Regions from separate parts of the Paraneptunicella aestuarii genome, predicted to be linked through region 2. Evidence: predicted binding sites of a transcription regulator. Region 2 holds the regulator's gene; the other holds the start of a gene.
The links. Region 2 encodes FliA, which starts transcription of late flagellar genes. Its sites were predicted from a motif close to CTAAAGNTNNNNNNNNNNNNGCCGATA; they were not measured.

Region 1: pomA (flagellar motor protein PomA) is a predicted target of FliA. The motif match lies at 2,574-2,600, and genes of this name have one in related genera.

Annotation. Positions count from the first base shown of each region.
Region 1 covers NZ_CP074570.1:3,290,395-3,302,948, reverse strand. The annotation lists gene dxs (1-deoxy-D-xylulose-5-phosphate synthase) at 1-1,215, opposite strand, end outside; gene ispA ((2E,6E)-farnesyl diphosphate synthase) at 1,237-2,118, opposite strand; gene xseB (exodeoxyribonuclease VII small subunit) at 2,148-2,435, opposite strand; gene pomA (flagellar motor protein PomA) at 2,776-3,543, shown strand; gene KIH87_RS12445 (flagellar motor protein MotB) at 3,604-4,485, shown strand; gene thiI (tRNA uracil 4-sulfurtransferase ThiI) at 4,727-6,220, shown strand; gene KIH87_RS12435 (ketopantoate reductase family protein) at 6,207-7,139, opposite strand; gene KIH87_RS12430 (TIGR01621 family pseudouridine synthase) at 7,238-7,939, opposite strand; gene KIH87_RS12425 (Hpt domain-containing protein) at 7,989-8,537, opposite strand; gene KIH87_RS12420 (M16 family metallopeptidase) at 8,804-11,692, shown strand; gene gshA (glutamate--cysteine ligase) at 11,899-12,554, shown strand, end outside.
Region 2 covers NZ_CP074570.1:4,084,977-4,097,530, forward strand. The annotation lists gene KIH87_RS15765 (DMT family transporter) at 1-513, shown strand, start outside; gene KIH87_RS15770 (HAD family hydrolase) at 648-1,340, shown strand; gene pptA (tautomerase PptA) at 1,379-1,603, opposite strand; gene KIH87_RS15780 (DUF2802 domain-containing protein) at 1,762-2,181, opposite strand; gene KIH87_RS15785 (chemotaxis protein CheW) at 2,413-2,901, opposite strand; gene KIH87_RS15790 (chemotaxis protein CheW) at 2,925-3,743, opposite strand; gene KIH87_RS15795 (ParA family protein) at 3,740-4,519, opposite strand; gene KIH87_RS15800 (protein-glutamate methylesterase/protein-glutamine glutaminase) at 4,563-5,666, opposite strand; gene KIH87_RS15805 (chemotaxis protein CheA) at 6,059-8,305, opposite strand; gene KIH87_RS15810 (protein phosphatase CheZ) at 8,319-9,065, opposite strand; gene cheY (chemotaxis response regulator CheY) at 9,101-9,484, opposite strand; gene KIH87_RS15820 (RNA polymerase sigma factor FliA) at 9,531-10,256, opposite strand; gene KIH87_RS15825 (MinD/ParA family protein) at 10,253-11,119, opposite strand; gene flhF (flagellar biosynthesis protein FlhF) at 11,116-12,522, opposite strand; gene flhA (flagellar biosynthesis protein FlhA) at 12,548-12,554, opposite strand, start outside.

The DNA of each region.
Region 1 (12,554 bases), 790 kb from region 2:
GTGAATGAGCTGGTCGTAGGCGCGTTGTAAAAAAGTTGAGTAAATGGCAACAACAGGATTGTAGCCTTCAACGGCTAAACCCGCTGCAAAGGTGACTGAGTGCTGTTCGGCAATAGCGACGTCGAAGTAGCGTTCAGGGAATTCCTGAGAAAACTTCACTAACCCTGAGCCTTCGCGCATGGCGGGTGTGATGCCCATGAGAGTGGGATCTTCTCGTGCCATATCGCATATCCAGTCGCCGAAAATGCTGGAAAATGTGGGGGCACTACCTTTGCTACTAGGTAATTTTTGTTCTTTTGGATTGAACTTCGGTACTGCGTGAAATTTGATAGGGTCTTTTTCTGCCAGCTCGTAGCCTTTACCTTTTTTGGTGACGACGTGAAGCAGTTTCGGGCCACTCATCACTCTCATGTTGGCCAGAGTTTCAACCAGGCTGTCAACATCGTGCCCATCAATGGGGCCAACATAGTTAAAGCCCAGTTCTTCGAAAATAGTACCGGGAGCCACCATGCCTTTAATGTGCTCTTCGGCTTTGCTGGCAAATTCCTTGATAGGAGGAACATTGCTAAGCAGTTTTTTACCGCCATCGCGAATGGAATTGAAAAAGCTGCCGGTTAGCAAGCGTGCCAAATGGCTGTTCAGCGCTCCCACGTTTTCGGAAATTGACATCTCGTTGTCGTTCAATACAACCAGCATGTCTTTGTCCATATCGCCGCCATGATTTAACGCTTCAAATGCCATACCTGCTGTCATGGCACCATCACCAATCACTGCGACGACTTTTCGACTTTTGCGTTCTTTCTCTGCGGCAACGGCCATGCCTAACGCGGCGCTGATAGACGTCGAAGAGTGACCCACCGCAAAGGTGTCGTATTCGCTTTCAGGTGGCCAGGGGAAAGGATGCAGACCACCTTTTTGGCGAATGGTGGTAATACGGTCTCGGCGTCCAGTCAGAATTTTATGGGGATAAGCTTGATGACCCACATCCCAAATTAAACGGTCAAACGGCGTGTTGTACACATAATGTAATGCAACCGTGAGTTCTACGGTTCCCAGGCCAGAAGCAAAATGCCCGCTACTTTGGCTCACACTTGCCAACAGAAACTGCCTTAGCTCATTGGCAAGAGCTTTTAACTTGTCTTTAGGGATGCGGCGTAGCTGTTCTGGCGTTTCTGCCAGGCTCAGCAAGGGATAGTGTGCTAAATCAAGGGTCATGCTTATTATTATGTCCGGAAATTAATGCTCGCGCTGCACCACATAATGGCTAAAGGCGTTTAAGAGCTCGGTATTGTACGGGATTGCATCTAGCGCGTGTAGTGCTTGTTGATGTAGATCCTGTAAATATTGTTGTGCTTGTTCCAAACCCATCAAGCTGGGGAAGGTGCTTTTGTTGGCGTCTTGATCCGAACCTTGAGGTTTTCCAAGGGTTTGAGTGTCGGATGTGACATCCAGAATGTCATCGCGTACTTGAAATGCCAAGCCTAAAGCGTGGGCATATTGGCTGAAAGAATCGGTTTCCTGTTCATTCAGATGCGCCAGTGCGCATACCATTTCTATGCAGGATTTAATGAGTGCCCCGGTTTTTAATTCGTGGATTTGGTGTAAAGCGGATAACGAAACCGTTTTGTTCGTTGCCGCCAAGTCCAGAGCTTGTCCGCCACACATGCCTTGGTAGCCAGCGGCACGACTTAAAATGCTCACCAGCTTTACTCGTTCAAGAGTGGCTGGGGCAGGGTAATTAGCCAGAATATCGAATGCCAGTGTTTGCAGTGAATCACCCGCGAGAATCGCGCTAGCTTCACCATAAACAACATGGCAAGTAGGCTTGCCTCGTCGCAGATCATCGTCGTCCATTGCTGGCAAATCATCATGGATCAATGAATAGGTGTGAATGCATTCAACGGCAAGGGCGCACATATCCAGATTGGCTTTATCGACGTGAAGTATTTCGCCAGCAGCGTAAACCAAAAATGGGCGCATTCGTTTGCCACCTGCTAACAGACTATGCTGCATGGCTGCTTTTAGGTTGGAGTGATGTTCTGGAAGGGCGTTAATTTGTTCTGTAAGCAAGCTTTCCATACGAACAGCGACTTGCTCCTGGAATGCTTTCCAGGGCATGGTATGTTGAGCATTAACGGCATTTGGCATTATTCAGCCAAGCCTCCATCATAGGGCTCATTTTGCTGCTCTGATTGCTGTTGGGGCTCGAAATCGATAAGTTGCTGTTCACCGCTCTTTTCAATCAGCATTTGCACTTTCTGTTCAGCTTGTCGTAGTTTTTGCTGGCTTTGATTGGCAAGCTGTACGCCTCGTTCGAAAGAAGCAAGCGCTTCTTCTAATGGAAGATCTCCACGTTCCATTCGGGCAACGATGTCTTCCAATTCGGCAACGGCTTCTTCAAATGACAGGCTGTCTGGCTTTTTAGGCTTGCTCATAAGGTAGATTTATTTGGTTCCATAAAAATGATGCTGCACATTAACCGAGGTACATGAGTGGATCAAGTAGCCAACGGGCAGGAGGTGTAATATTTCCGCTATTTTAACTCATTGACATCTGATGATCATTATTCAACGCTATAGAAAATAACTGGGTTGTCGATAACAACGAAAATAGAAGGAAATACCGATGCAATTTATAAGGTATTATTTTTGAGTCGCATCGCCGTAATTAGACAGTGACAAATAGTGAAACTCCATTAGACTTGATGTTAACAAGCTGATTTCGCTTAAATTTCACAGAGCGCTTCGAACGTATGATTTTTAATAGGGGGAATGTGTGGATTTAGCAACCTTGATAGGTATGGTTGGTGCCATCGGGTTCGTGGTCATGGCCATGATTCTTGGTGGTAACGTTGAAATGTTTATCAACATACCATCTATATTGATCGTATTTGGTGGTTCCATCTTCGTTGTACTTTCCCAGTTTACGCTTAATCAATTCTTCAGTGCCGGTAAAATTGCCGGGAAAGCCTTCATGTTTAAAATTGAAGCTCCGGAAGATTTGATCCAGAAAATCGTTGAAATGGCTGATGCGGCTCGTAAAGGGGGCTTTTTGGCATTGGAAGAAGCTGAAATTGAGAATGATTTCATGCAAAAAGGCGTGGATATGCTGGTGGATGGGCACGATTTGGATGTTGTGCGTTCTACCTTATCGAAAGACATTACCATGACGACTGAGCGTCATATTTTTGGTGCCACTATCTTTAAAGGCATGGGCGATATTGCACCTGCAATGGGTATGATTGGTACATTGATTGGTTTGGTTGCCATGTTGTCTAACATGGATGACCCAAAGGCTATAGGCCCTGCCATGGCGGTGGCATTGTTAACAACGCTATATGGTGCTTTCTTTGCGAACGTTATTTGTTTGCCTATTGCGGTAAAACTTAACAATCGTGCAGATGAAGAACGATTGAATCAACAACTGGTACTGGATGGTATTATCGGTATCGCTGATGGGCAAAACCCGCGTGTTATTGAAGGTATTTTGAAGAATTACCTGCAAGCCAATAAACGCAAAACGGGTGCTGAGGCTGAGGAGTAGGGCGTGTCTGAAGAAGCACAAGAATGTCCTAAATGCCCCCCTCCCGGGTTGCCTGCCTGGATGGCGACTTTTGCGGATTTAATGTCGTTGCTAATGTGCTTCTTCGTGCTGTTGCTGGCTTTTTCTGAAATGGATGTATTGAAGTTTAAGCAGATTGCTGGCTCGATGAAGTTCGCCTTTGGTGTGCAAAATAAAATTGAAGTGAAAGACATTCCCAAAGGTACCAGTGTTATTGCCATGGAGTTCAGACCCGGGCGTCCAGATCCTACTCCTATCGAAAATATTCAACAGCAGACGATTGAGATGACTCAGCAGATGTTGGAGTTTCAGGCGGGGGATGAAGACAGTGCGGGTGGGCGTCAGAAGCAGCGAGGCCAACAACGTGGCGGGCAAACCAGCCAAACAGCAACGGATTCATCGTCTTCACAAGCTCAGGCTGCCAATGAAGAGCAGGTTGCCGAACAGATGAAGAAGGTTGCTCAGCAACTAGAAAAGCAAATTCTCGATGGCTCCATTGAAATGGAATCTTTGGGTCAGCAAATTACGATCCGAATTCGTGAGAATGGTGCGTTTTCCGCAGGTTCTGCTTTCTTGCAACCTCAGTTTGTTCCTATTATTCGTAAGATTGGTCAATTATTGATTGATATGCCGGGCGATATCGAAATTTCTGGTCATAGTGACAATCAGCAAATTTCCAACGAGTTGTACACCTCTAACTGGGACTTATCTTCTCAGCGAGCTGTTGCTGTAGCTGAGGTACTGCGTACAGTCCCACAGTTTAACGAGCAGCGTATGGAAGTGGTTGGTCGGGCTGATACCATGCCGCTTGTTCCTCATGAAGAACCCGATGCAGCCTTGCGTAATCGGCGCGTTGAGATTGCGATTAATCAGGGTAAACCCAAGTTTTCTGATCCAATATCAGTGATCCCGGATGATAAATAGGCGTATTATCCTGTACCGAGTTTGTTCAGCATTCTAAAAAACCATGAAGCCCCTTGATTGGGGCTTTGTTGTTTTTGGGTGTTGCGGAGCTTCAATGGATTACTATTAAATTTTGCTCAAGCACTGGTCTATCATTGGATTGGTGGTATGATCCCGCCCCAGTTTTTAAGCCCTAAATCGGAAGAGGGTATGTTGAGCGTTTCGGTTTTTGACCTGGTCGAGCTCCATTCCCCATATTTGTATGAAATTTATCGTTAAACTACACCCTGAAATCACGATTAAAAGTGCTTCGGTAAGAAAGCGTTTTACTCGCCTGTTGGAATCTAATATTCGCGTCGTGTTTAAACATCGTGATGTGGATGCTGCTATTAAGAATAGCTGGGACAAGTTGGAAGTACGTCCTCGTAATCAAGAGCCCGATCATATTGAGCGTGTTCGTTCGGCGTTGGCGCATATTCCTGGTATTGAACAGGTGCTTGAAGTAAAAGAAAGCCAATACACGGATTTTGATGATATTTATCAGCAAGTGAGCGCCGTTTGGGGGCCTCGAATTGCAGACAAACGTTTTGTGGTTAGAGTTAAGCGCAGAGGTAAACATGATTTCACGTCGGTTGATGTGGCGCGTTATGTTGGTGGTGGTTTAAATCAGAACTTCCCCTCTGGCGGCGTATCTTTGAACAATCCAGATGTCGAAATTCAGTTGGAAGTGGATAAAGACAAGCTGTTGTTGATTGAAGACAGGTTCAAAGGGTTGGGAGGCATGCCCCTGCCTACTCAGGAAGATGTCTTGTCTTTGATTTCCGGTGGCTTTGACTCCAGTGTTGCCAGCTTTGAATTTATTCGTCGCGGTGCAAAAACTCACTACTGCTTTTTCAATCTGGGTGGTCGAGAGCACGAATTGGGCGTTCGACAGATTTGTTATTACCTGTGGCAAAAATACGGCATGTCGCACCGTGTGAAGTTCATTTCGGTGGATTTCGCTCCTGTGGTAAATGACATTGTAGAAAACTGTGAATCTGGCTATATGGGCGTTGTACTTAAACGTATGATGCTGCGAGCGGCTTCTATCGTCGCCGATAATCTGCAAATTAAAGCCCTGATAACCGGTGAATGTGTGGGGCAGGTCGCCAGCCAAACCCTAACCAATTTGCATGTTATCGATCAGGTCACAGACAAGTTGGTGTTGCGTCCACTTATCTGTATGGATAAGTCAGACATTATCAAACGTGCCAGAGAAATAGGTACGGCAGAATTGTCGGAAACCATTCCTGAATATTGTGGTGTTATTTCGCGCAGCCCTAATGTTAAAGCCAGCCTGGAAAAGACCATAGAAGAAGAGCAGAAGCTGAATCTGGAGCTGATCGAACAAGTGGTTCGTGCCAGCAATGTGTTGGATATTCGCAATATTAACCAGGTATTTGGTCAGGAAGCAAAAGACATTGAAGCGGTTTCTGATCTGCCACAAGATGCGGTGGTGTTAGATATTCGTTCTCCGGAAGAAGAGGACGCTAGCCCATTGGAATTGGATACTGTTGAAGTGAAACATGTACCTTTTTACAAGCTGGAGCGAGTCTTCTCTGAGCTGGATCAGAGCAAGCAGTATTATCTGTACTGTGATCGTGGCGTGATGAGCAAGTATCACACTTTGCTGTTACGTGAGCGCGGATTCCAAAACACTCATCTTTACCAGCCGGCTAAACCGAGCGTGGCAAATGAGCCATCTAAGGAAGGCTAATCCCTTTTATTTGTTGGTACAGTTTTTCATGATGGGGTAGCGATACCCCGTGTCTGCGGGCTACTTGCAACAGGTAGCCAGTAATAAAGTCAATTTCCGTTTTACGCTGTTGCCGAATGTCTTGATACATGGACGATATATTTTCGGCCGTGCCGGTGATGACGTTATTAATGCTGGTAAGCAAGGATGAATATTCAAAAGGCTGGTTTTCCAGTTTTAGGATTTGCATTAATTCACTGACCAGAAAATGAATTTGTTCCTGGTATTCTTGCTTCTGCAATTCCCCATTCTTTACCTGATTAGCCGCTGTAAGCGGATTGATAATGGCATTAATGGCTAATTTTTGCCAAAGAGGAAAGGTAGCATCTTCATACCAGTGGCATACAGGCAATAGCTTGTTAAACAGGGCTTGTACCGGGGGTTCGTGCCTGTATTTTTCTATGTTTTCTGAAGGAAGAGATATCCAACCGCCTGCACTTTGCCCCTGTCCGGTTTCTTTAACCTGATCATTACTTGGTTTTAGTGCGCCGTAACTAGCGGTGAGCACAGCGATAGGGTTTTCAGGGTAAAGCTTCGGAACGGTTTCATGAGGCCCCATACCATTATTCATCAATACCAGGATGGTCTCTGGTGAAATCACAGGTCGCCATTGAACCAGTGCTGCATCAACGTCATAGGCTTTGGTTGTTACAGCAAGCATGGATAACGTGGGAAATGTGTGTTTCTCGCTCAGCGCTTCTACAGTGATACTTATTGGCTTGTAAGTCGCTCGTTGCCGGTTGTCGCTATCTGGAACTATTAATTCGTAACTTAGAGATGGCAAGGCGTTGCGACAAAGCAGCAGGTGCTCTATCCCCAACACATGGCATTTGCTGGCTAGCAATGAGCCGATTGCACCGTTACCGAGAATTCCAAGCATAGTTATGATATCAAGCAGGGAGAGAGACTGAATAGGGTGATCATACTCGCTTACTCTGTGTTGCCAATGATCTTTTCATGATTCTTTGCCCCATCTGGCTAAGGCCAATTTAGTTCTTGTGGTTGAGCATAATCTGAAAGCTGAGTTTCAAACTCCGGGGTCAGAAAGTGTTCCCCTTGAGTGGGGGCTTGAATGATAGAGATGTCTTCATCCTGATAGTTAAATGCCAGCATATAAGCGTGCAGGTAAGTTCTGTCTGATGGGCTACCCGCATAAGCCACATCGCCTAATATTGGGCTACCTATACTTTTTAGGGCGACGCGTATTTGATGGGTTTTGCCTGTTTCCAGTTTCAGGATAAACAGGCGAGTACCGCCCAATCCTTTGCTAAAAAAGCGAGTGATGGCAGGGGATTGTTTGCTATGACACAACTTCCACAGGCCATTTCTGCTTTTTTCCATGTCACCAATAATACTGCCTTGTTTCTTTTTGGGTTTCTTGTCACTGACGGCTAAATAGTATTTTTGTATTTCCCGCTGAGCAAACTTCTGTGACAAGGCTGATGCCGCCTGTTCAGTTTTGGCTAATATGAGCAAACCGGAAGTGACTTTGTCCAGACGATGAACCAGCCAAAGGTTAGGTATGCTCAACTGTTGTTGAACAATCTCAAGAATGCTCGGCATCTGCTGTGATTCATCAAGGTGAGGTTCACGATGAACGCTAATGCCAGTGGGTTTGTTAATAACGATAAATTCGGGGTGATCAAAGACCACCTGAATTTCAGGAATGGGAATTGACATATTTGATTTTAATTAAAGATTAACGGTAAAAGCGATATCCAGAGCAAGTCTACAATAACGAGAGGGCGGTTGGATAATCCAGATCGTTAATAGCTTGACTGATTTTATCTTTCTTCCCGGAATCTAACCTGGTTTTGGCTAATAACTCGCTCAGCGTGTTGGCAGAGATAAACTCATTTTGTTCCAGTAAGCGTTTGAGTTCAGCGATACCTTCATCGTTACCTGCGTTGTTATTGCCAGAGTCGCTGTTACCACCATTTTTGGCGTTTTCAATTGCTTGCAAGGTATCTTTCAGGGTTGTACTGAAGGGTTCCAGAAAACGGATGATATCGGGATCTGAGGCTTTGGCTGCGTCTTCAAATACCTTACTGACATTGTACAGCGCATTTAATCCCAAATTGCCCGAGACGCCTTTAATTGTGTGGACTTTGTGTCTTATTTCTGTGTAATTCCCGTTAGTGATCAGCCCTGACAGTTCATCAGAAATTGAGCTGTAATCCTGAGCGAATCGGTCGAACATTTTGAATAACAGGTCTCTGTTGCCACTCAGCTGGCTGAGACCAAACTCCAGATTTAAGAGCGAATTGTCATCTGTCAAAATAAAGCCCCTTATCGGAATGCTGGTAAATGAATAACGCTTGCAGCTTACCATAGCATTTTAAGTATGGACAATAATCCACATCTTTGCGTAAAAATAGCCAGAGGTTAATGTGAGTCGTTGTATTCATTTACATTTTGCTACTTTTCATTGTGTTTGTTCTCGTGTTAAAACCGCCAGTCGATCCTTGGTTTAACCAGAAAGTAAATTCGTCAGATAGCGCTTTCTGAGCATCAGGTGAGTCTTTCTCAATTAGATAAATGGGCATGAATATAGTGAAAGTTTCCCTTCCTCGTCCGCTTGTTGGTGCTTTGATTGCGCTGCCATTACTTTTTTCTTGTCAAAGTCCTGATTATCAGGCCAATGTTAACCGTTCTCTTCCTGATGGCGTGCAATTGGTTGATATTCATCAACCCAGAGCTGGCGAAGTCGGTATCCCTTATGAGCGTTATCGCCTGGACAATGGTCTGACAGTGATTTTGCATAAGGATGACAGTGATCCTTTGGTTCATGTCGATGTGACCTACCATGTTGGCTCTGCCCGTGAAGAGCCGGGGAAATCAGGCTTTGCTCATTTCTTTGAACATATGATGTTTCAGGGCTCTGAGAATGTGGCTGATGAACAGCACTTCAATATTATTACTGAAGCGGGTGGTTCCATGAATGGTACGACGACTAATGATCGTACTAACTACTACCAAACAGTTCCATCAAACCAGCTAGAGAAAGTGCTCTGGCTAGAAGCTGACCGAATGGGCTATTTGCTCGGTGCTGTTACTCAGGAAAAATTTGAAGTTCAGCGCGAAACGGTGAAAAACGAGCGAGCCCAGAGGATTGATAATCAGCCTTATGGTTTGTTGGATGAGAAAGTCTCGGAGGCTCTGTATCCCGCTAATCATCCCTATTCGTGGCCAGTTATTGGCTACGTAGAAGATTTGGATCGAGTCAATGTGAATGATCTAAAACAGTTTTTCCAGCGCTGGTATGGGCCCAATAATGCGGTGTTGACTATAGGTGGAGATATCGATACTCAACAAACGCTTGATTGGGTGAAGAAATATTTTGGTTCTATTTCCAAGGGAACGGACATACCGAAACTGGATAAAACGTTAGTAGATTTGCCGGAAAACCGCTATATCACGTTACCTGACGATGTTCACTTGCCTTTGCTACAAGTGACTTTCCCAACAGTACATATTCGTCATGAAGATGAAGCACCATTAGATGTGCTCTCCGATATTTTGGGTGGTGGTAAAACCTCGCTGTTTTATAAAAATATGGTTAAGGATGGCATGGCGATTCAAGCCTTGGTCAATCATCCATGTCGTGAACTGGCTTGTCAGTTTGAACTGGCAGCTTTGGTTAACCCACAAAAACAGATAGGGTTGGCTGAGATTGAGAAACGTATCCGTGGAACGCTGGTGGAATTTGAGCAACGAGGTGTGACGGAAGAGGATATTCAGCGTACTAAAGCCCATATTGAATCTATGACGATTTACGCATTGCAAAGTGTTTCTGGTAAGGTCTCTACGCTTGCTTATAACCAATATATGAGCGATTCACCTGACATGGTGCAGGATGATTTGGAGCGCTATCGTGCGGTCAGTGTTGAAGATGTCATGCGGGTGTATAAGCGATATATCAAGGATAAACCTGCCGTGGTATTAAGTGTGGTTCCCAGAGGGCAGGAACAATTGGCTGCGGCGAAAGCCAACTATACATTCCCACAACGACAGTTTGACGTTAACGCCAACAAAGATTTTGTTGCGCGAACTAACGCACCGGATGATTTTGACCGTTCTAAAATGCCGCCCGCAGGCAAAGCCCCTGTCGTTCATGTCCCTGATTTCTGGCAGGTACAATGGGAAAATGGCGTTAAGGTGTTAGGGCATCAAACCAGTGAAACGCCTACTGTCTCGCTAACCTTGAATATGGAAGGTGGCCCATTACTGGATCCTTATGAAAAAGCGGGATTGTCTGATGTCACTGCACAAATGATGGAAGAAGCCACGGTGAACTACAGCAATGAACAAATGGCGAATGAGCTGGCGTTGATTGGCAGTAGTATCAGTTTTAGCTCTGGTGGTCGTAATACTCGCGTGCAAGTGTCTTCATTAACCAAAAATCTGGATAAAACGCTGCAATTATTGCAGGAAAAGCTGTTTAACCCTGCCTTCAAACAACAGGATTTCCAACGCCTGATGTTACGTAACCTGCAAAATAAACAGCAATCCATGAAGCAGGCTAATGTTCTTGCGGAAAGGGCGATGAGTCAGTTGTTATATGGTGCTGGTAATCGAATGGGGCTGCCCGATGACGGTACCTTGAATACACTTGCCAAGATCTCATTGGACGATGTTAAAGACTTTTATCAACGCTATTATTCCCCTCATATGGCGAGCCTGGTTGTGGTGGGTGATGTTGAGCAACAGGAAGTGTTGTCAAAATTAGACTTTCTTCAAAAGTGGCAGGGAGCCGCTTATGACATTCCACCCTATAGCGATTTCCCCCAGCCTGATAACAGTAAAATTTATCTGATCAATAAACCGGGTGCTGCGCAGTCGGTTGTGAGAGTGTTCAAGTCGTTTTTACCTTATGACGCAACCGGAGAGCAGTTCCGCAGCAAGTTGATGAATTTTCCATTAGGCGGAAGCTTCAATAGCCGAATTAATCTGAATTTGCGCGAAGACAAAGGCTATACCTACGGTGCTGGCAGCACATTCCTGGGGGGCAAAACGCTGGGTTATTTTAGAGCGGGCGGGGCTATGAAGCATGAAAATTCAGCGGATGCCTTAACTGAATTGTTGTTTGAAATAGACCGTTTCCATGAGCAGGGTATGACCGCTGAAGAACTCGCTTTTATGCGCAGTGCTTACACCATGGGCGATGCGCTGAGCTATGAGACGCCAGCCAATAAGGCCGGTTTCTTATTGCAGTTGAACGCTTATTCCCTGACACCTGATTATGTCGCCGAGCAAAATGACATCATCAATAGCATCTCGCTGGATGAAATAAACCAGTTAGCGAAAACTCATCTGGATTCAGCAACAATGCAAATTATGGTTGTAGGGGATGTGAGTTTATTGCAGCCTCAGTTACAGGACATTGCTAAAAAACTGAATCGACACATTGAGCTGTTGAGCGTAGTAGAGTAGTTTTCATCTATAGTTTATTGATGTTGGTTATGGAAGCCTCATAAATACAGGGGCCTTGTTAAAGGTTTAAGCTTTGAAAACATTTGGTAAAAGAAATGCATCATACAATGCTTGAATTTAAATCAAGGCACCCCATAATCAAGGCAAAATCATAGTCTGCTTTAAGGCATGTCCGGATTCAGGCTCACAAAAAAATAGGATTGACTTTGCAACACACTAGTCAGCAGTTCAGCGAAAGGTTAAGTCTACTCAAACAGACTGATTTACTTTCAACTTTAAGCGGTATTCAACACGGTGTTGAGAGGGAGTCTCTAAGAATTAATCCAGATGGTAGCCTGGCACAAACAGGGCATTATCGAGAATTGGGTTCATCGTTAACTCATCGTTTTATTACAACGGATTTTGCAGAATCTTTGTTGGAGTTCATTACCCCTCCAGAGCAAAACTCTCGTACCACATTGGCGCAGTTGTCCGATACTCATAAGTTCACCATGCAGCATATTGGCATTGAGCGCTTATGGCCTATGAGTATGCCATGTTACATTCGAGATGAGAGTGATATCCAGCTGGCTTACTATGGTGAGTCTAACGTTGGCAGAATGAAAACCCTTTATCGCAAAGGGCTGAAAAACCGATATGGCAGTATGATGCAGACTATATCGGGTATTCACTTTAATTTCTCATTGCCTGCCGATTTCTGGCAAGAATACCTGCCCAAAGTGAAAGGTGAAGCTGCAACAAAAGCCTCCACTTCTGCGGCCTATTTTTCAATTTTAAGAAATTACCGTCGTTATTGTTGGTTGTTGCCGTATCTGTATGGCGCATCGCCCACAATGTGCGCATGTTTTTTGGGTAACAAGAA
Region 2 (12,554 bases):
AACTCCACCATCAATTTAAACTGGCAAGGCGTAGTGTCGGGTTTAATTGGCACCACCTGCATGGCAACCGGCATCGTTTTTACCAAGCATTGGGGAAGGCCAGAAGGTTTGTCTTTACTGGGGTTTACTGGCTGGCAACTGACGTTTGGTGGTTTAATGCTACTTCCTATTGCATTATTTCAAGAAGGCATACCCGCAACACTAACGACAACCAATATCGCAGGCTATGCCTATTTGAGTCTGGTTGGCGCTTTGCTTGGCTATATGCTGTGGTTTAGGGGAATTGAAAAGCTACCCGCCGTTACCATTTCTTTCCTGGGTTTTCTTAGTAGTCTGGCAGCATTAATTTTAGGTTATGTTTTTCTGGATCAGACCTTCACCACATTACAAATACTTGGCGCAATTGCCATTGTTGCCTGTGTTTATCTCTCGACACCCAAACCTCAAGCGGAAGTGAAAGAAGACATAGTTAACGCCGATGATACGTCGAAGCTGGAGGAGCAAAGAGCCTGATATTGCTTTAAACGCAAGAGCGTGGGCTTGCGGATAAGGTATGGAAAAAGTATAGAGAAAATATGTATCAACTGATTCTGCATTAGCGTTTCAGTTGCTTATCATAGCCAACAAAACATCCAGGGGGTTTCGTCATGCAAAGAAGTCGTCAGTTTCAACCTGTTGTTATTTTTGATCTAGATGGAACCTTATTCGATACACCAAGGGCAATCGTTGAAGCCTTTACCTACACCTTCAATGAATTACAGGAAGAAATACCTCAACATCGCAATATTCGCTGCACCATAGGCATGCCATTAGAGAAAGCGTTTGCGTCATTAATGGAGCTTCCGGTAGAACATGAACGTGTCGACAACGCCGTTCAGGAATACCAAAGACAGTTTCGTCAACGAATATTGCCCAAGGCAGAAGAGCTTCTTTTTGCTGGTGTCACTGAAGGCCTGGATAAACTACTTGAACAAGGCATGGCGTTATCGGTTGCCACTAGCAAATTTGCCAGAAGCGCTAACGCTTTATTGGAATCTGCAAAAATCGACAGATATTTTGACATTGTAGTCTGTGCCGATGAGGTGACAAACACGAAACCGCACCCAGAGTCAGGATATAAGGTTCTCGATCACTATAAAGCCAATGTTGACGCCGCCATTATGGTGGGTGATACCACTCATGACATGCTGATGGCGAAAGCAATGGGATGTGCCGGGCTAGCGGTAACTTATGGTGTCCATACTCCGGAAACGCTGCGAACCAGCGATCCAAAATGGTTAGTGGACTCATTTGATCAAGTTACTGACGTTATCCTGCAACACTTTTCCGTTTCAGATTAATACGATTATCAAGCTCTGTTGCAACCGCAAACAGCCCATTAATAAATGGGCTGTTTAATCACTTTATCTGGCTTCGCGTTGATTTCAACATCAACCACTGTCTCTTGCCATTTCTCAGGTTCAATTTGCTCCAGAACGATAGATACAACCTTATCAGGGCAATCAAACACTTTAACCATCGTCGCAGTCATCTCATCAATAAGCACCTTTTTTTCTTCTGGAGAGATATCTGTCGGAAAACACTTAATATTGATATGAGGCATAAAAATCCTTTAATTATAATAGGTTATAAAACAACAAAGGGGTTTCCAGATACAACTATTTTTCTGAAAAACAGCCTGCATTGTATCAACGATAGAAAGAGGGTGTTAATTATTACCTATATGATTTTAAAACAAGGAATAGATGGTGTTTATATAGATTATTTCTTATGCAGGCTAATGAGTAGTTCCGCTTCTGCGCGAGGAATGTCGCACTCCTGCATAATCTCCTCAATTGATGCACCAGCGGCCACCAATTTATTGGCTTTAGTATATAGAGGGCTACTGGCTTCCTGATGTTCAAACTCAACCTGTCGGTTGGCTATCTCAGTTTGTTTATTTTCCAGCGTTCTGATACTGGCTTCCAGTTCCTTGACCCGGTTTCCCAGCCCCAACATACCAGTGCGTATCTCGTGCAACATATCTTGCAGTTGATTATAGCCTTTCTCGATACTTGGCTGCCGTTGCTCCAGTTGTTGTAACTTCTGCTGTAATTGCTGACGATTTTGCTCACCACGCAAATAGAAGAACACAGCCAAAATAATAGCGATGCCCGCAACTAATAGCGAAATGTACTGCATTATCAACAAGTAAGAAGCCTCTTATGAGATGTTAACTCTGCCAGTATAGCCCGAACAGAATAAAGAATGCTGCATTTATTAGCAAAATGGAAAGGATTAAATGTCAAATTAAGACTGGCAGACGATATCAGGGATTGACTCCCTAAATACACATACAAGTGAAGGGCGCTTACGGCACCCTTTAAACGAGAAAAGAAAGCTCCCGTCAGGAAAGTGCGAGAGCTCAAATGATTATATTTTGGAGATTTCGTCCCACTCATCATCAGTGAGCAATTTATTCAAATCCACCAAAATTAATAGCTCGCCATCACGATTAGAAACGCCCTGGATAAATTTAGCGCTTTCTTCAGTGCCCACATTCGGCGCACTATCGATTTCGGATGTTTTCAGATAGACAACTTCAGCTACGCTATCAACCAAAATACCGACAACCTGTTCATCTGACTCAATAATAACGATACGAGTATTATCAGTAGTTTCAGCTGACGGCAAACCAAAACGAGAGCGAGTATCAATAACCGTAACCACGTTACCGCGCAGGTTGATAATACCCAACACATAATCTGGTGCTCCCGGTACAGGCGCAATTTCAGTGTATCTCAATACTTCCTGCACCTGCATAACATTAATGCCATAGGTTTCGTCACCAAGGCGATAAGTCACCCATTGCAGGACTTCATCATTTACATCTTCAGCAGTGTTAGTTCTTTCATCACTCATGAAATGCGCTCCATTAGATCGCTTTATTGTTCGTTACTTGTGAGCCCTTTATCAAGCATATCAATTAATTGGGTAATATCGAGCAAAGCACACATCTTTTCTTTTACCATGCCGGCAAGCCAGGGTCTTTTCCCCCTTTCTTCACGCCATTTAACGTCATCCGGACTTAAGGTAACCGTGTTAATCAGTGTTTCACAAGTCAATCCCCAACGGCTCTCACCTAGCATTATAAGATATTGATAATTTAATGATTCTGCCAGTTTTTCGTTGTACTTTTCTGGCATTACCCATTTTGCTGTATCGACCGTATTCAATTTTTCTTCACGATGCAACATAATCCCCATAAACCAGCTCGGTTTTCCGAACAAGGGGCTTGGTTCTTCCAGATTATGTATACCGCCCAGCTGAATGAGAGGAACAGCAAGAGTTAAACCAGCAACTTCAAAGAACAATGCCTGGAATCGACCGCCTTTTAGTATCTCCAAACTATCAATGGATGTTTCTACTTTCTCCGGCAATTCCAGTTCTGGCAATATTTCAGCTATTGGAGCAGAAATAGTTCTAGAAGCAGGTGTCGATACGGGCTCTGGTGTCTTTTCCTCTGGAATTTTCACCCGCGGCGCTTTTACTTCAACTGCAGGTGGTACATCTACAACTTCTTCAACCATCACTTCTTCAGCAATGATCTCCACAACAGGTTCTGGTGCTTTAGGTTCAACCTTTTCCAGCAATCGAGCAACAGATTCACGCTGAACCTGATCTTTAACAAAAGGTTCATCTGTCAGCAAGGCTGACAAATATTCTTCCATCACATCTTCATTTGCAAATGATCCGTTGTTCATAGCGATGGCTCTAATGATTGAATGTAGTTAAGAAGGCTATTGTACGCAAAAACACCTCTGGAGCGAGGGGCGAATACAGATGGAGGCGTCTGCGCCTGACTTGCGTCTCTAAAGCGGGTATCAACGGGAATAACACTTGACCACACCGACTTACCATAAGATGTACGCAACTTTTTATAGGCATCAAGAGCAGCTTTAGTACGCTTATCAAACATTGTGGGTACAATCGTATAGTTAAACTTCTTGTTCTGCGATTTTTCCATGATCACCAGTGTGTGCATCATGCGATCCAAACCTTTTAAGGCTAGAAATTCTGTTTGAACCGGAACCAAAATTCGGCTACAGGCAGCTAGAGCATTCACCATCAAAACACCAAGCACTGGCGGACAATCAATTAATACATAATCAAATTCGTCCTGAATACTTAGCAAAGCTTTACGAAGAACCAACCCCATACCGCCTTTTGTGCCCATCTGTCTATCAAGTGTAGCCAGAGCCATAGTGGCGGGCAAAATAAACAAAGAATCGAGCTTGGTAGGGCATAGGCAATCCAGAACTTTGTCTTTAGTTAATGAATCACCCGATAAAAAGACATCATATACACTACTGGATAGTTCTTCTGAATCAATACCGAAATAATAGCTGAGTGATGCGTGAGGATCAGTATCCACAAGCAATACGCGCTTACCTCTTTGCGCCAACAGGCCACCCAAAGTTACCGTGGTAGTGGTTTTACCAACTCCCCCTTTTTGGTTAGCAACCGCCCAAATGATCACAAATTTGCCTTCTACCTTAAATTAAGAATATTATTCCGAGATATTACATCTCTCTTTTAATGGAATCAGCCATTTCAGACAAGGCTATGCTACGCTCAGCAATATTAGCCTTGGCGACAGCTTGGGGCATCCCATAAACCACACAGGATTGCTCATCTTGAGCCCAAATCCTGGCTCCTTTATCCTTCAATTTTCGACACCCTTCTCGTCCATCAGCCCCCATTCCAGTCAGTATAATACCCAAGACATCTCCACCATAAACATCCGCTAAAGAATCGAAAGTCAGGTCAACGCTGGGTTTGTACGTCATACTATCATGGATGTTGGAATCCGTAATGCTGATTCTGGGATTGGAAGGCGTCCCTTTTACCAACATCTGTTTTCCTCCAGGAGCAAGATAAGCAACCCCCGGGCGTAATACATCACCATCAGCAGCTTCTTTCACTTTAATCTGACACATTTGGTTCAAACGCTCAGCAAATGCCGATGTGAACGTACCCGGCATGTGTTGCACTAATATAATAGGATATGAAAAAGTCGCAGGAATTTCAGTCAAAATAGTTTGTAAGGCAACTGGGCCACCCGTCGATGTACCAATCGCTAACAGCTGATAACGCTTATGGCGGCTGGAAAAAATATCTCGTCCTGTATCAGCCAAACTGTCAGAACGAATGAATGTTCGGGTTGCCTTGGTCTTGCCCGGAGTAAATGCCAACTCGGGCGCTCGCCTGAATCGACCAATAGTACCTTTGCGTAAACCTAAAGCTCTGACACGCGATTGCAGCAGTTCAATAACTTCTTTACGGTCTCGGGCAATGTCCTCAAACTTTTTAGGCAGAAAGTCCAAAGCTCCAGCTTCAAGTGCATCTAACGTAGCTTGAGCACCTTCGTAGGTCAGCGAGGAAAACATAATGATGGGAACCGGATGTTGATTCATTATTTCCTTAACAGCCGTAATTCCATCCATTATCGGCATTTCAACATCCATAGTAATGACGTCAGGATCAAGCTCCCGCACCATCTGAACGGCTTCTTGACCGTTTTTAGCTTCACCGACAACTTCTAACTTTGGATCCTGCTCCAAAATCTCTCGAACTCGTCTTCGAAAGAAAGTGGAATCATCAACGACCAACACCTTATAAGGCATTATACAAATCTCTTATTTTTCAAAAGGTACTCGCAACAATGTGAGTATCTGAATAATTCATTTTAAGGGAAACACGGGAATAATCTTTCAATCCGGCTAGTCCCAACTGCGAATTTGACATCAGCCAACTGTGAGCTCTTATACAAGATTTAGAGATAACCCTATCTCAAGTGTAGTCAACTAAACTCAAAGGAAACAATTTAAATTGAAGATAGCAATTCAGCTTCGAATGAAACCAAAAATGAGTTCCTACAGTTCCCTTGCTGTTTAGCGACATCATTCACAGTCCTGACTGCAACTACTTGGAACCATTAAGAAAATAGCTCCCTGAACCATACGTATTTCCCGACAAATTCATGCCGGGAAATGCGAGGTATGTAAACCAACAAGCCTTATTTCAGGGCTTTTTTAGCGTACCTTTTCAATAAGCTTGGTATATCCAATATCAAAGCAATTCCACCGTCACTGGTAATTGTCGCACCAGCCATGCCAGGAGTACCTTGTAATAGTTCATCAAGCGGTTTAATAACCACTTCTTCCTGTCCAATAAGAGCATCAACAACGAAACCGACTTGCAATGTACCCATTTGAACAACAACAACATGCCCTTTGGCACGTTCAATAGTGCCAGGCTTACGGCGCAACCATTCTCGCAAGTAGAATAGCGGTATCGCTTTTGAACGAACAATCATGGTTAGCTGTCCGTCAACAGTATTGGTTTTGCTCAAATCGACATTCAAAATTTCATTGACTGAACTCAATGGCAACGCGAAGGTTTGTCCACCGACAATAATCATCAATGTTGGCAAAATAGCCAGTGTGAGTGGAACCTTGATTTCAAGTCTGGTGCCCACTCCCATTTGAGAATGGATATTGATCGAGCCGTTTAACTGATTAATTTTGGTCTTAACAACATCCATACCCACGCCTCGACCAGAGATATCGGATATCTCGGTTTTGGTCGAAAAGCCGGGGGCAAAAATCAAATTGAACGCTTCAATATCAGACATACGAGCGGCTGCATCTACGTCTAAGACGCCACGAGCAATCGCAATACTCTTTAATTTCTCAGGATCCATACCCTTACCATCATCTTCAATGGTTAGTAATATATGATCCCCTTCCTGAGCTGCCGCCAATTTGACAGTACCGGTACGAGGCTTACCGGAAGCAGCACGCTCATCGGGCATTTCAATACCGTGGTCAACAGAGTTACGCACCAGGTGAACCAATGGATCAGCCAATGCCTCGACCAGGTTTTTATCTAAATCGGTTTCTTCACCTTCCAGCTCAAGAACAATTTCTTTCTTCAAGCTGCGAGCCAAATCTCGAACAACACGAGGGAAACGACCAAATACCTTCTTGATCGGTTGCATACGAGTTTTCATGACAGCTCCTTGCAAATCCCCGGTAACTACATCCAGGTTTGCAATGGCCTTGCCCATATTCTCGTCATTAATATTAATACCTAGGCTTAACAGGCGGTTACGCACCAACACCAGCTCACCAACCATATTCATAATCTGGTCAAGGCGCTTGGTGTCTACACGAACCGTTGTTTCAGCTTGAGGAGGTGGCGCGGCGCCTTTCTTGTCATCCTTCTTAGGTCCAGTAGCAGGTGCTGATGCAGCTGGACTAGCAGCGGCGATACTTTGAGTAGCCTTCACTTTATCAGGTTCTGACTTACTTTCAGGCGCTTTTACAGGCTCAGCTTTAGGAGCTGCGGGCTTATCCTTGGGCTTGGTTTCAGAAGGCTTCTCAGATTTAGGCTGAGAGGGTGCTGTGACACTTGGACCTTTACCTTGACCATGAAGTTGATCCAGTAAAGCTTCAAATTCATCGTCAGTAATATCTTCGTCTTCACCAGTGGAAGACGCTACAGGAGCAGGTTTAACTTTGACTGGCTCAGGAGCCTCATCGTCCTCGGAACCGAACTTGCCCTTACCATGTAATTGATCCAATAACGCTTCGAATTCGTCATCGGTAATATCTTCATCGACATGACCTTTAGGGGAAGGGCCTTTTTTACCAGCCTCTTCATCCTTACCTGGGGCACCGTTAGGTCCATGAAGTTCGTCTAATAGTTTCTCAAATTCATCTTCGGAAATTTCGTCAATACCGCCATCACGACTATCAGAAGAGTCATCATCTTCACCAAATAAATCAAGCCCCAGATCGTCATCATCAACATCAGGAACTATAGGTGATGATGCAGGCTCTGGCGCAACAGAAACTTCTTCATCCTTGCTTTGAGGTTGACTCAATCTATGCAGGGTTTCCAACAATTCAGGAGACGCGGGTTGTAAAGGCTCTCTGGATTTGACACTTTGGAACATTTCAACAACAACATCTGTTGCCTGCAGAATGACATCCATTAATTCAGGAGTTAGCTTGCGCTGTCCATTACGCATTACGTCAAAAACGTTCTCTGCGCCGTGACAAACATCTACCAGTTCAGTCAGCGATAAGAAACCCGCCCCACCTTTTACAGTGTGATAGCCACGGAATATCGCATTCAACAAATCTGAATCTTCGGGATTATTTTCCAGATCGACGAGTTGTTCTTGTAGTTGCTCCAGAATCTCTCCGGCCTCGACCAAAAAGTCCTGAAGGATATCCTCGTCCAAGTCAAACGACATATATCAGTTCCCCCTAGAAACCCAAGCTTGAAAGAAGATCGTCAACATCATCCTGACCAGTCACAACATCATCTCGGCTTTCGGCGTCAATAATAGGACCTTCAGGAGATTGGGCTGCTTTCTCTCTCTTTTCTTTTTTAGAGGTTTCACTCACCTCTGGCTCACCGAACACTTTTAATACGTTAACCAGGCTGTCTTCAACTTCCTTCACCAACTCAATAACTCGGCGAATGACCTGACCGGTTAAGTCCTGATAGCCTTGAGCCATCAACACTTCAGTTAGCAAGCCTGTTAATTGGGAAGAGTCATTACTGGACTCTTCCAGAAACTTATCAACACTATGGCATAATGCTTTAAATTCACCCAATTCCAATTGGCGAGACATGAGTTTCTTCCATTGGGGAAGAATACCATTAATATCAGCGCACATTTTCTCGGCAATGGGCATACTACTTTCAACAGCATCCATGGTTTGGTTCGCTGCCTGCTCGGTAGTTTCAATAACATAGTTTAGACGAGACTGAGCATCGGGAATGTCTTCTGTCGCCAAGTCAGCAATTCGAGAATCAATGTTGAAACTATTCAATGAATCGTGCAACTGGCGTGTCAATTTTCCGACTTCCGCAAACAATTCCATGGAATCCTGAATTTTAGTCGCTTCCAACAAGGCGGTGGCGGCATCGTTGTCGCCAGCTTCCAAAAACTCAACTAATTGTTTGGCGTCGTCTAACGACATAGGTGCATTTGTAGCGGAGCTCATAAGACTTCACCTCTGTATTGCAGGTTCAGCCGGAACTAACCCAAGCGCTCAAAAATTTTGTCAAGCTTTTCTTTCAAGGTCGCAGCTGTAAATGGTTTAACAACGTAGCCATTCACGCCAGCCTGAGCCGCTGCAACAATCTGTTCTTTCTTAGCTTCTGCTGTCACCATTAAAACAGGAGTATGTTTCAAATTATCATCAGCTCTGATTGCACGAAGCAAATCAATTCCTTGCATACCAGGCATGTTCCAATCTGTTACCACAAAGTCAAAATCGCCTTGTTGTAACATCGGCAGAGCAGTGCTTCCATCGTCTGCTTCTTGCACATTGGTGAAACCCAAGTCTTTTAATAAGTTTTTAATGATACGTCTCATTGTCGAAAAGTCGTCAACAACAAGAATTTTCATATTTTTATCCAAAACCGCCTCCAAAAAGGACCAGACCAACAGCTATTATTGTACTTATTTATTCTGCTTGCCAAGCCTGCATACGAGATTTAAGTCTAAGCATTGCCTGACTATGTATTTGACTGACTCGAGATTCACTGACTTCCAATACTTCACCAATCTCTCTGAGGTTCAGTTCCTCGTCATAATACAAAGAAAGTACTATCGCTTCACGCTCTGGCAAGGTTGTAATGGCATTTGCCAATGCCTTCTGGAACTCCCCCTGCATTAAATCATCCAGAGGGCGATCACTACCTTTATTATTTTCCGTTGTTAATACATCTTCCGTGACACCCAAATCTTCAATTCCCACCATTTTGCCTGAATTTACTTCATGCAGCATTTGGTGATATTCATCTAATGATACGCCCATTTTCTCGGCGATATCAGTATCTTTTGCATCGCCTCCGGTTTCGCGCTCAACAGCATGAATGGCTTCAGCTATGGCACGTCCATTTTTATGAACGGAACGAGGTGTCCAATCACCTTTACGAATATCATCAAGCATAGCGCCTCGAATTCGTATCCCGGCGAAAGTTTCAAAGCTGGCGCCTTTACTTCCATCGAAGTTACGCGCAGCTTCCAATAAGCCAATCATGCCGGCCTGAATTAAGTCTTCAACAAGAACACTGGCTGGCAATCGAGCCATCAAATGGTGAGCAATACGCTTTACTAATGGTGCGTGTTGCTCGACCAATTGCTGCTTATTATCTAATTGTTGATACGCCGCTGCTTTGTTATTCACGCTTGGTCACTTACCGCCTGTTGTTTCACCAACTGTTCCAGGAAAAACTCCAAATGACCTCCTGGTTGTGCAGGAATCGGCCAAGTCAATGCTGTTCTGGCCAAATTCATAACTGCCACAGAAGCTGGCGAATTGGGAAACGCTTCCACTATAGCTTTTTGCTTACGTACCGCCTTGCGAATATTTTCATCATAAGGAATGGTCGCAACTAATTCCAGAGCCACATCCAAAAATCGGTTTGTTACTTTGGATAGTTTAGCAAATAACTCCTGACCTTCTCGTACATTTCGCACCATATTGGCAACAATCTTAAAACGAAACACACCATGGTCACGATTTAATAACTTCATTAATGCATATGCATCGGTTAAGGATGTTGGTTCATTACAAACAACAACCAACACATCCTGCGATGCCCGGGCAAAGCTTAATACCATGCCGGAAATACCCGCCGCTGTATCAACAATAAGTACATCAACAGGTGTACGTAATTCACTAAACGCCCTTATTAAGCCAGCATGTTCTGCGGGCGTCAATTCAGTCATAGACTGTGTACCTGACGTTGCTGGCGCAATTTTAATTCCGTGAGGGCCTTCTACAAGAATTTCGTCCAGAGTACATTCACCAGACAAAACATGCGAAAGATTTTTCACTACACGCAATCCCAGCATAACATCGACATTGGCTAAGCCCAAATCGGCATCTAACACCAATACGCGTTTACCTAATTTAGCCATTGAAATAGCAGTATTCAAGGTAATGTTAGTTTTACCAACACCCCCTTTTCCGCCTGTAACGGCAATAACTTTAGTTAAGCTAGGCTGGTTCATTTTTCTCAAACTGCTTGCTTGATCCTCGATCATACTGCGACTGCTGATTGTTTAAATTGTTCTGCCGTAGTATGCGGTAAACAGTATTTTTTATAAAGCTTTGCTGCTGCCGATACCAAATATTTTGCTTCTGCCAACTTCAAATCTTCCGGAACCCGCTGCCCATCAGTCAGGTAACTCACAGGTACCCGCTTCTGAATAGCAACACTTACTGCTTCACCAAGGCTGTAACATTCATCCAACTTTGTAAATATACAACCTTTCATCATATCTTGCTGAAAAGCTGTAAAAGTTTGTTCAAGCACTTGCCTTTGAGTATTCGCCTGAACCACCAGATACATATTAATATCAGCATTTGTTTTACTGCTCAATGCTTCTAACTGTTTGATTAATCTGGTGTCTCTTTGACCAAACCCTGCAGTATCTATTAATACTAATCTCTTATTACGGAATTGATACAAAACATCTGATAACTCTTGTGCGTTTGATGCTTTTTTAACCGGACACCCCAGAATTTTGCCGTAAGTTGCCAGTTGGTCATATGCCGCAATACGATAACTGTCAATTGTTACCATAGCCACTTGATCTGCGCCATGTTTTTGTGCGAATTGTGCAGCTAATTTCGCAATTGTTGTTGTCTTACCGCAACCGGTAGGGCCAACCAAAGCAACAACACCTCCTTTTTCAAGGATATCGTTAGAGCCTGTTTTCAAGCGGTTAGCCAATAATTTAAGAATAAACAACCAGGCTTCACGCTCATCACAATTCTCAGGCGCATAGGACACAACCTCTTCCGCCAAGTCACGGTTAATTCCCATGTCTAACAAGCGAGAGGTTAAATAGGCTTGTAAAGGATGACTACGCTTCTTTTCCTGATTAATAAGACCAGATACCTGAAATTCCAAGACATCTCTTAAAGATTTTAATTCCTGGCGAATATCATCCATCGCACTGTTGCTAACAGGCTCTTGTGGCAAATCACGTTTAGTATGGGCAGACATCGCCGTGACGTTACTTGCAGGTTCTTTCGATGTGGCTACCGACATTTTCGCTGCAGCTGCTGGCTGATAGGGAGCACGTTGATTTCTCAATTCAGGCACTTCAGCATCAGCAGATTGAGTGCCTGTTGCTTTATATTGCTTTTCCAACAAGGCTTTCAAACTATCGGAGCCCGATTCGCCAATGACTTCACTTAATGTAGGCGAACGCTTTCCTTTAGGAGCGACAGGCGCTTTAGCCAATTCAGGAATAGGATTAGACGCAACTGGCTTAGGCGTACCCATTTTTGGCGCTGGCTCTTTGTCGTAAGCTGCGACAATCTCAATACCATCACCCACTTTTTTATTTGACATGATAACGGCGTCGCCACCTAGCTCTTCTTTTACCTGATTTAGAGCGTCGCGCATGTCTTTACCATAAAAGCGTCTAATTTTCATACGTCACCTTCGTACTTTGGTCAGCTTATTGC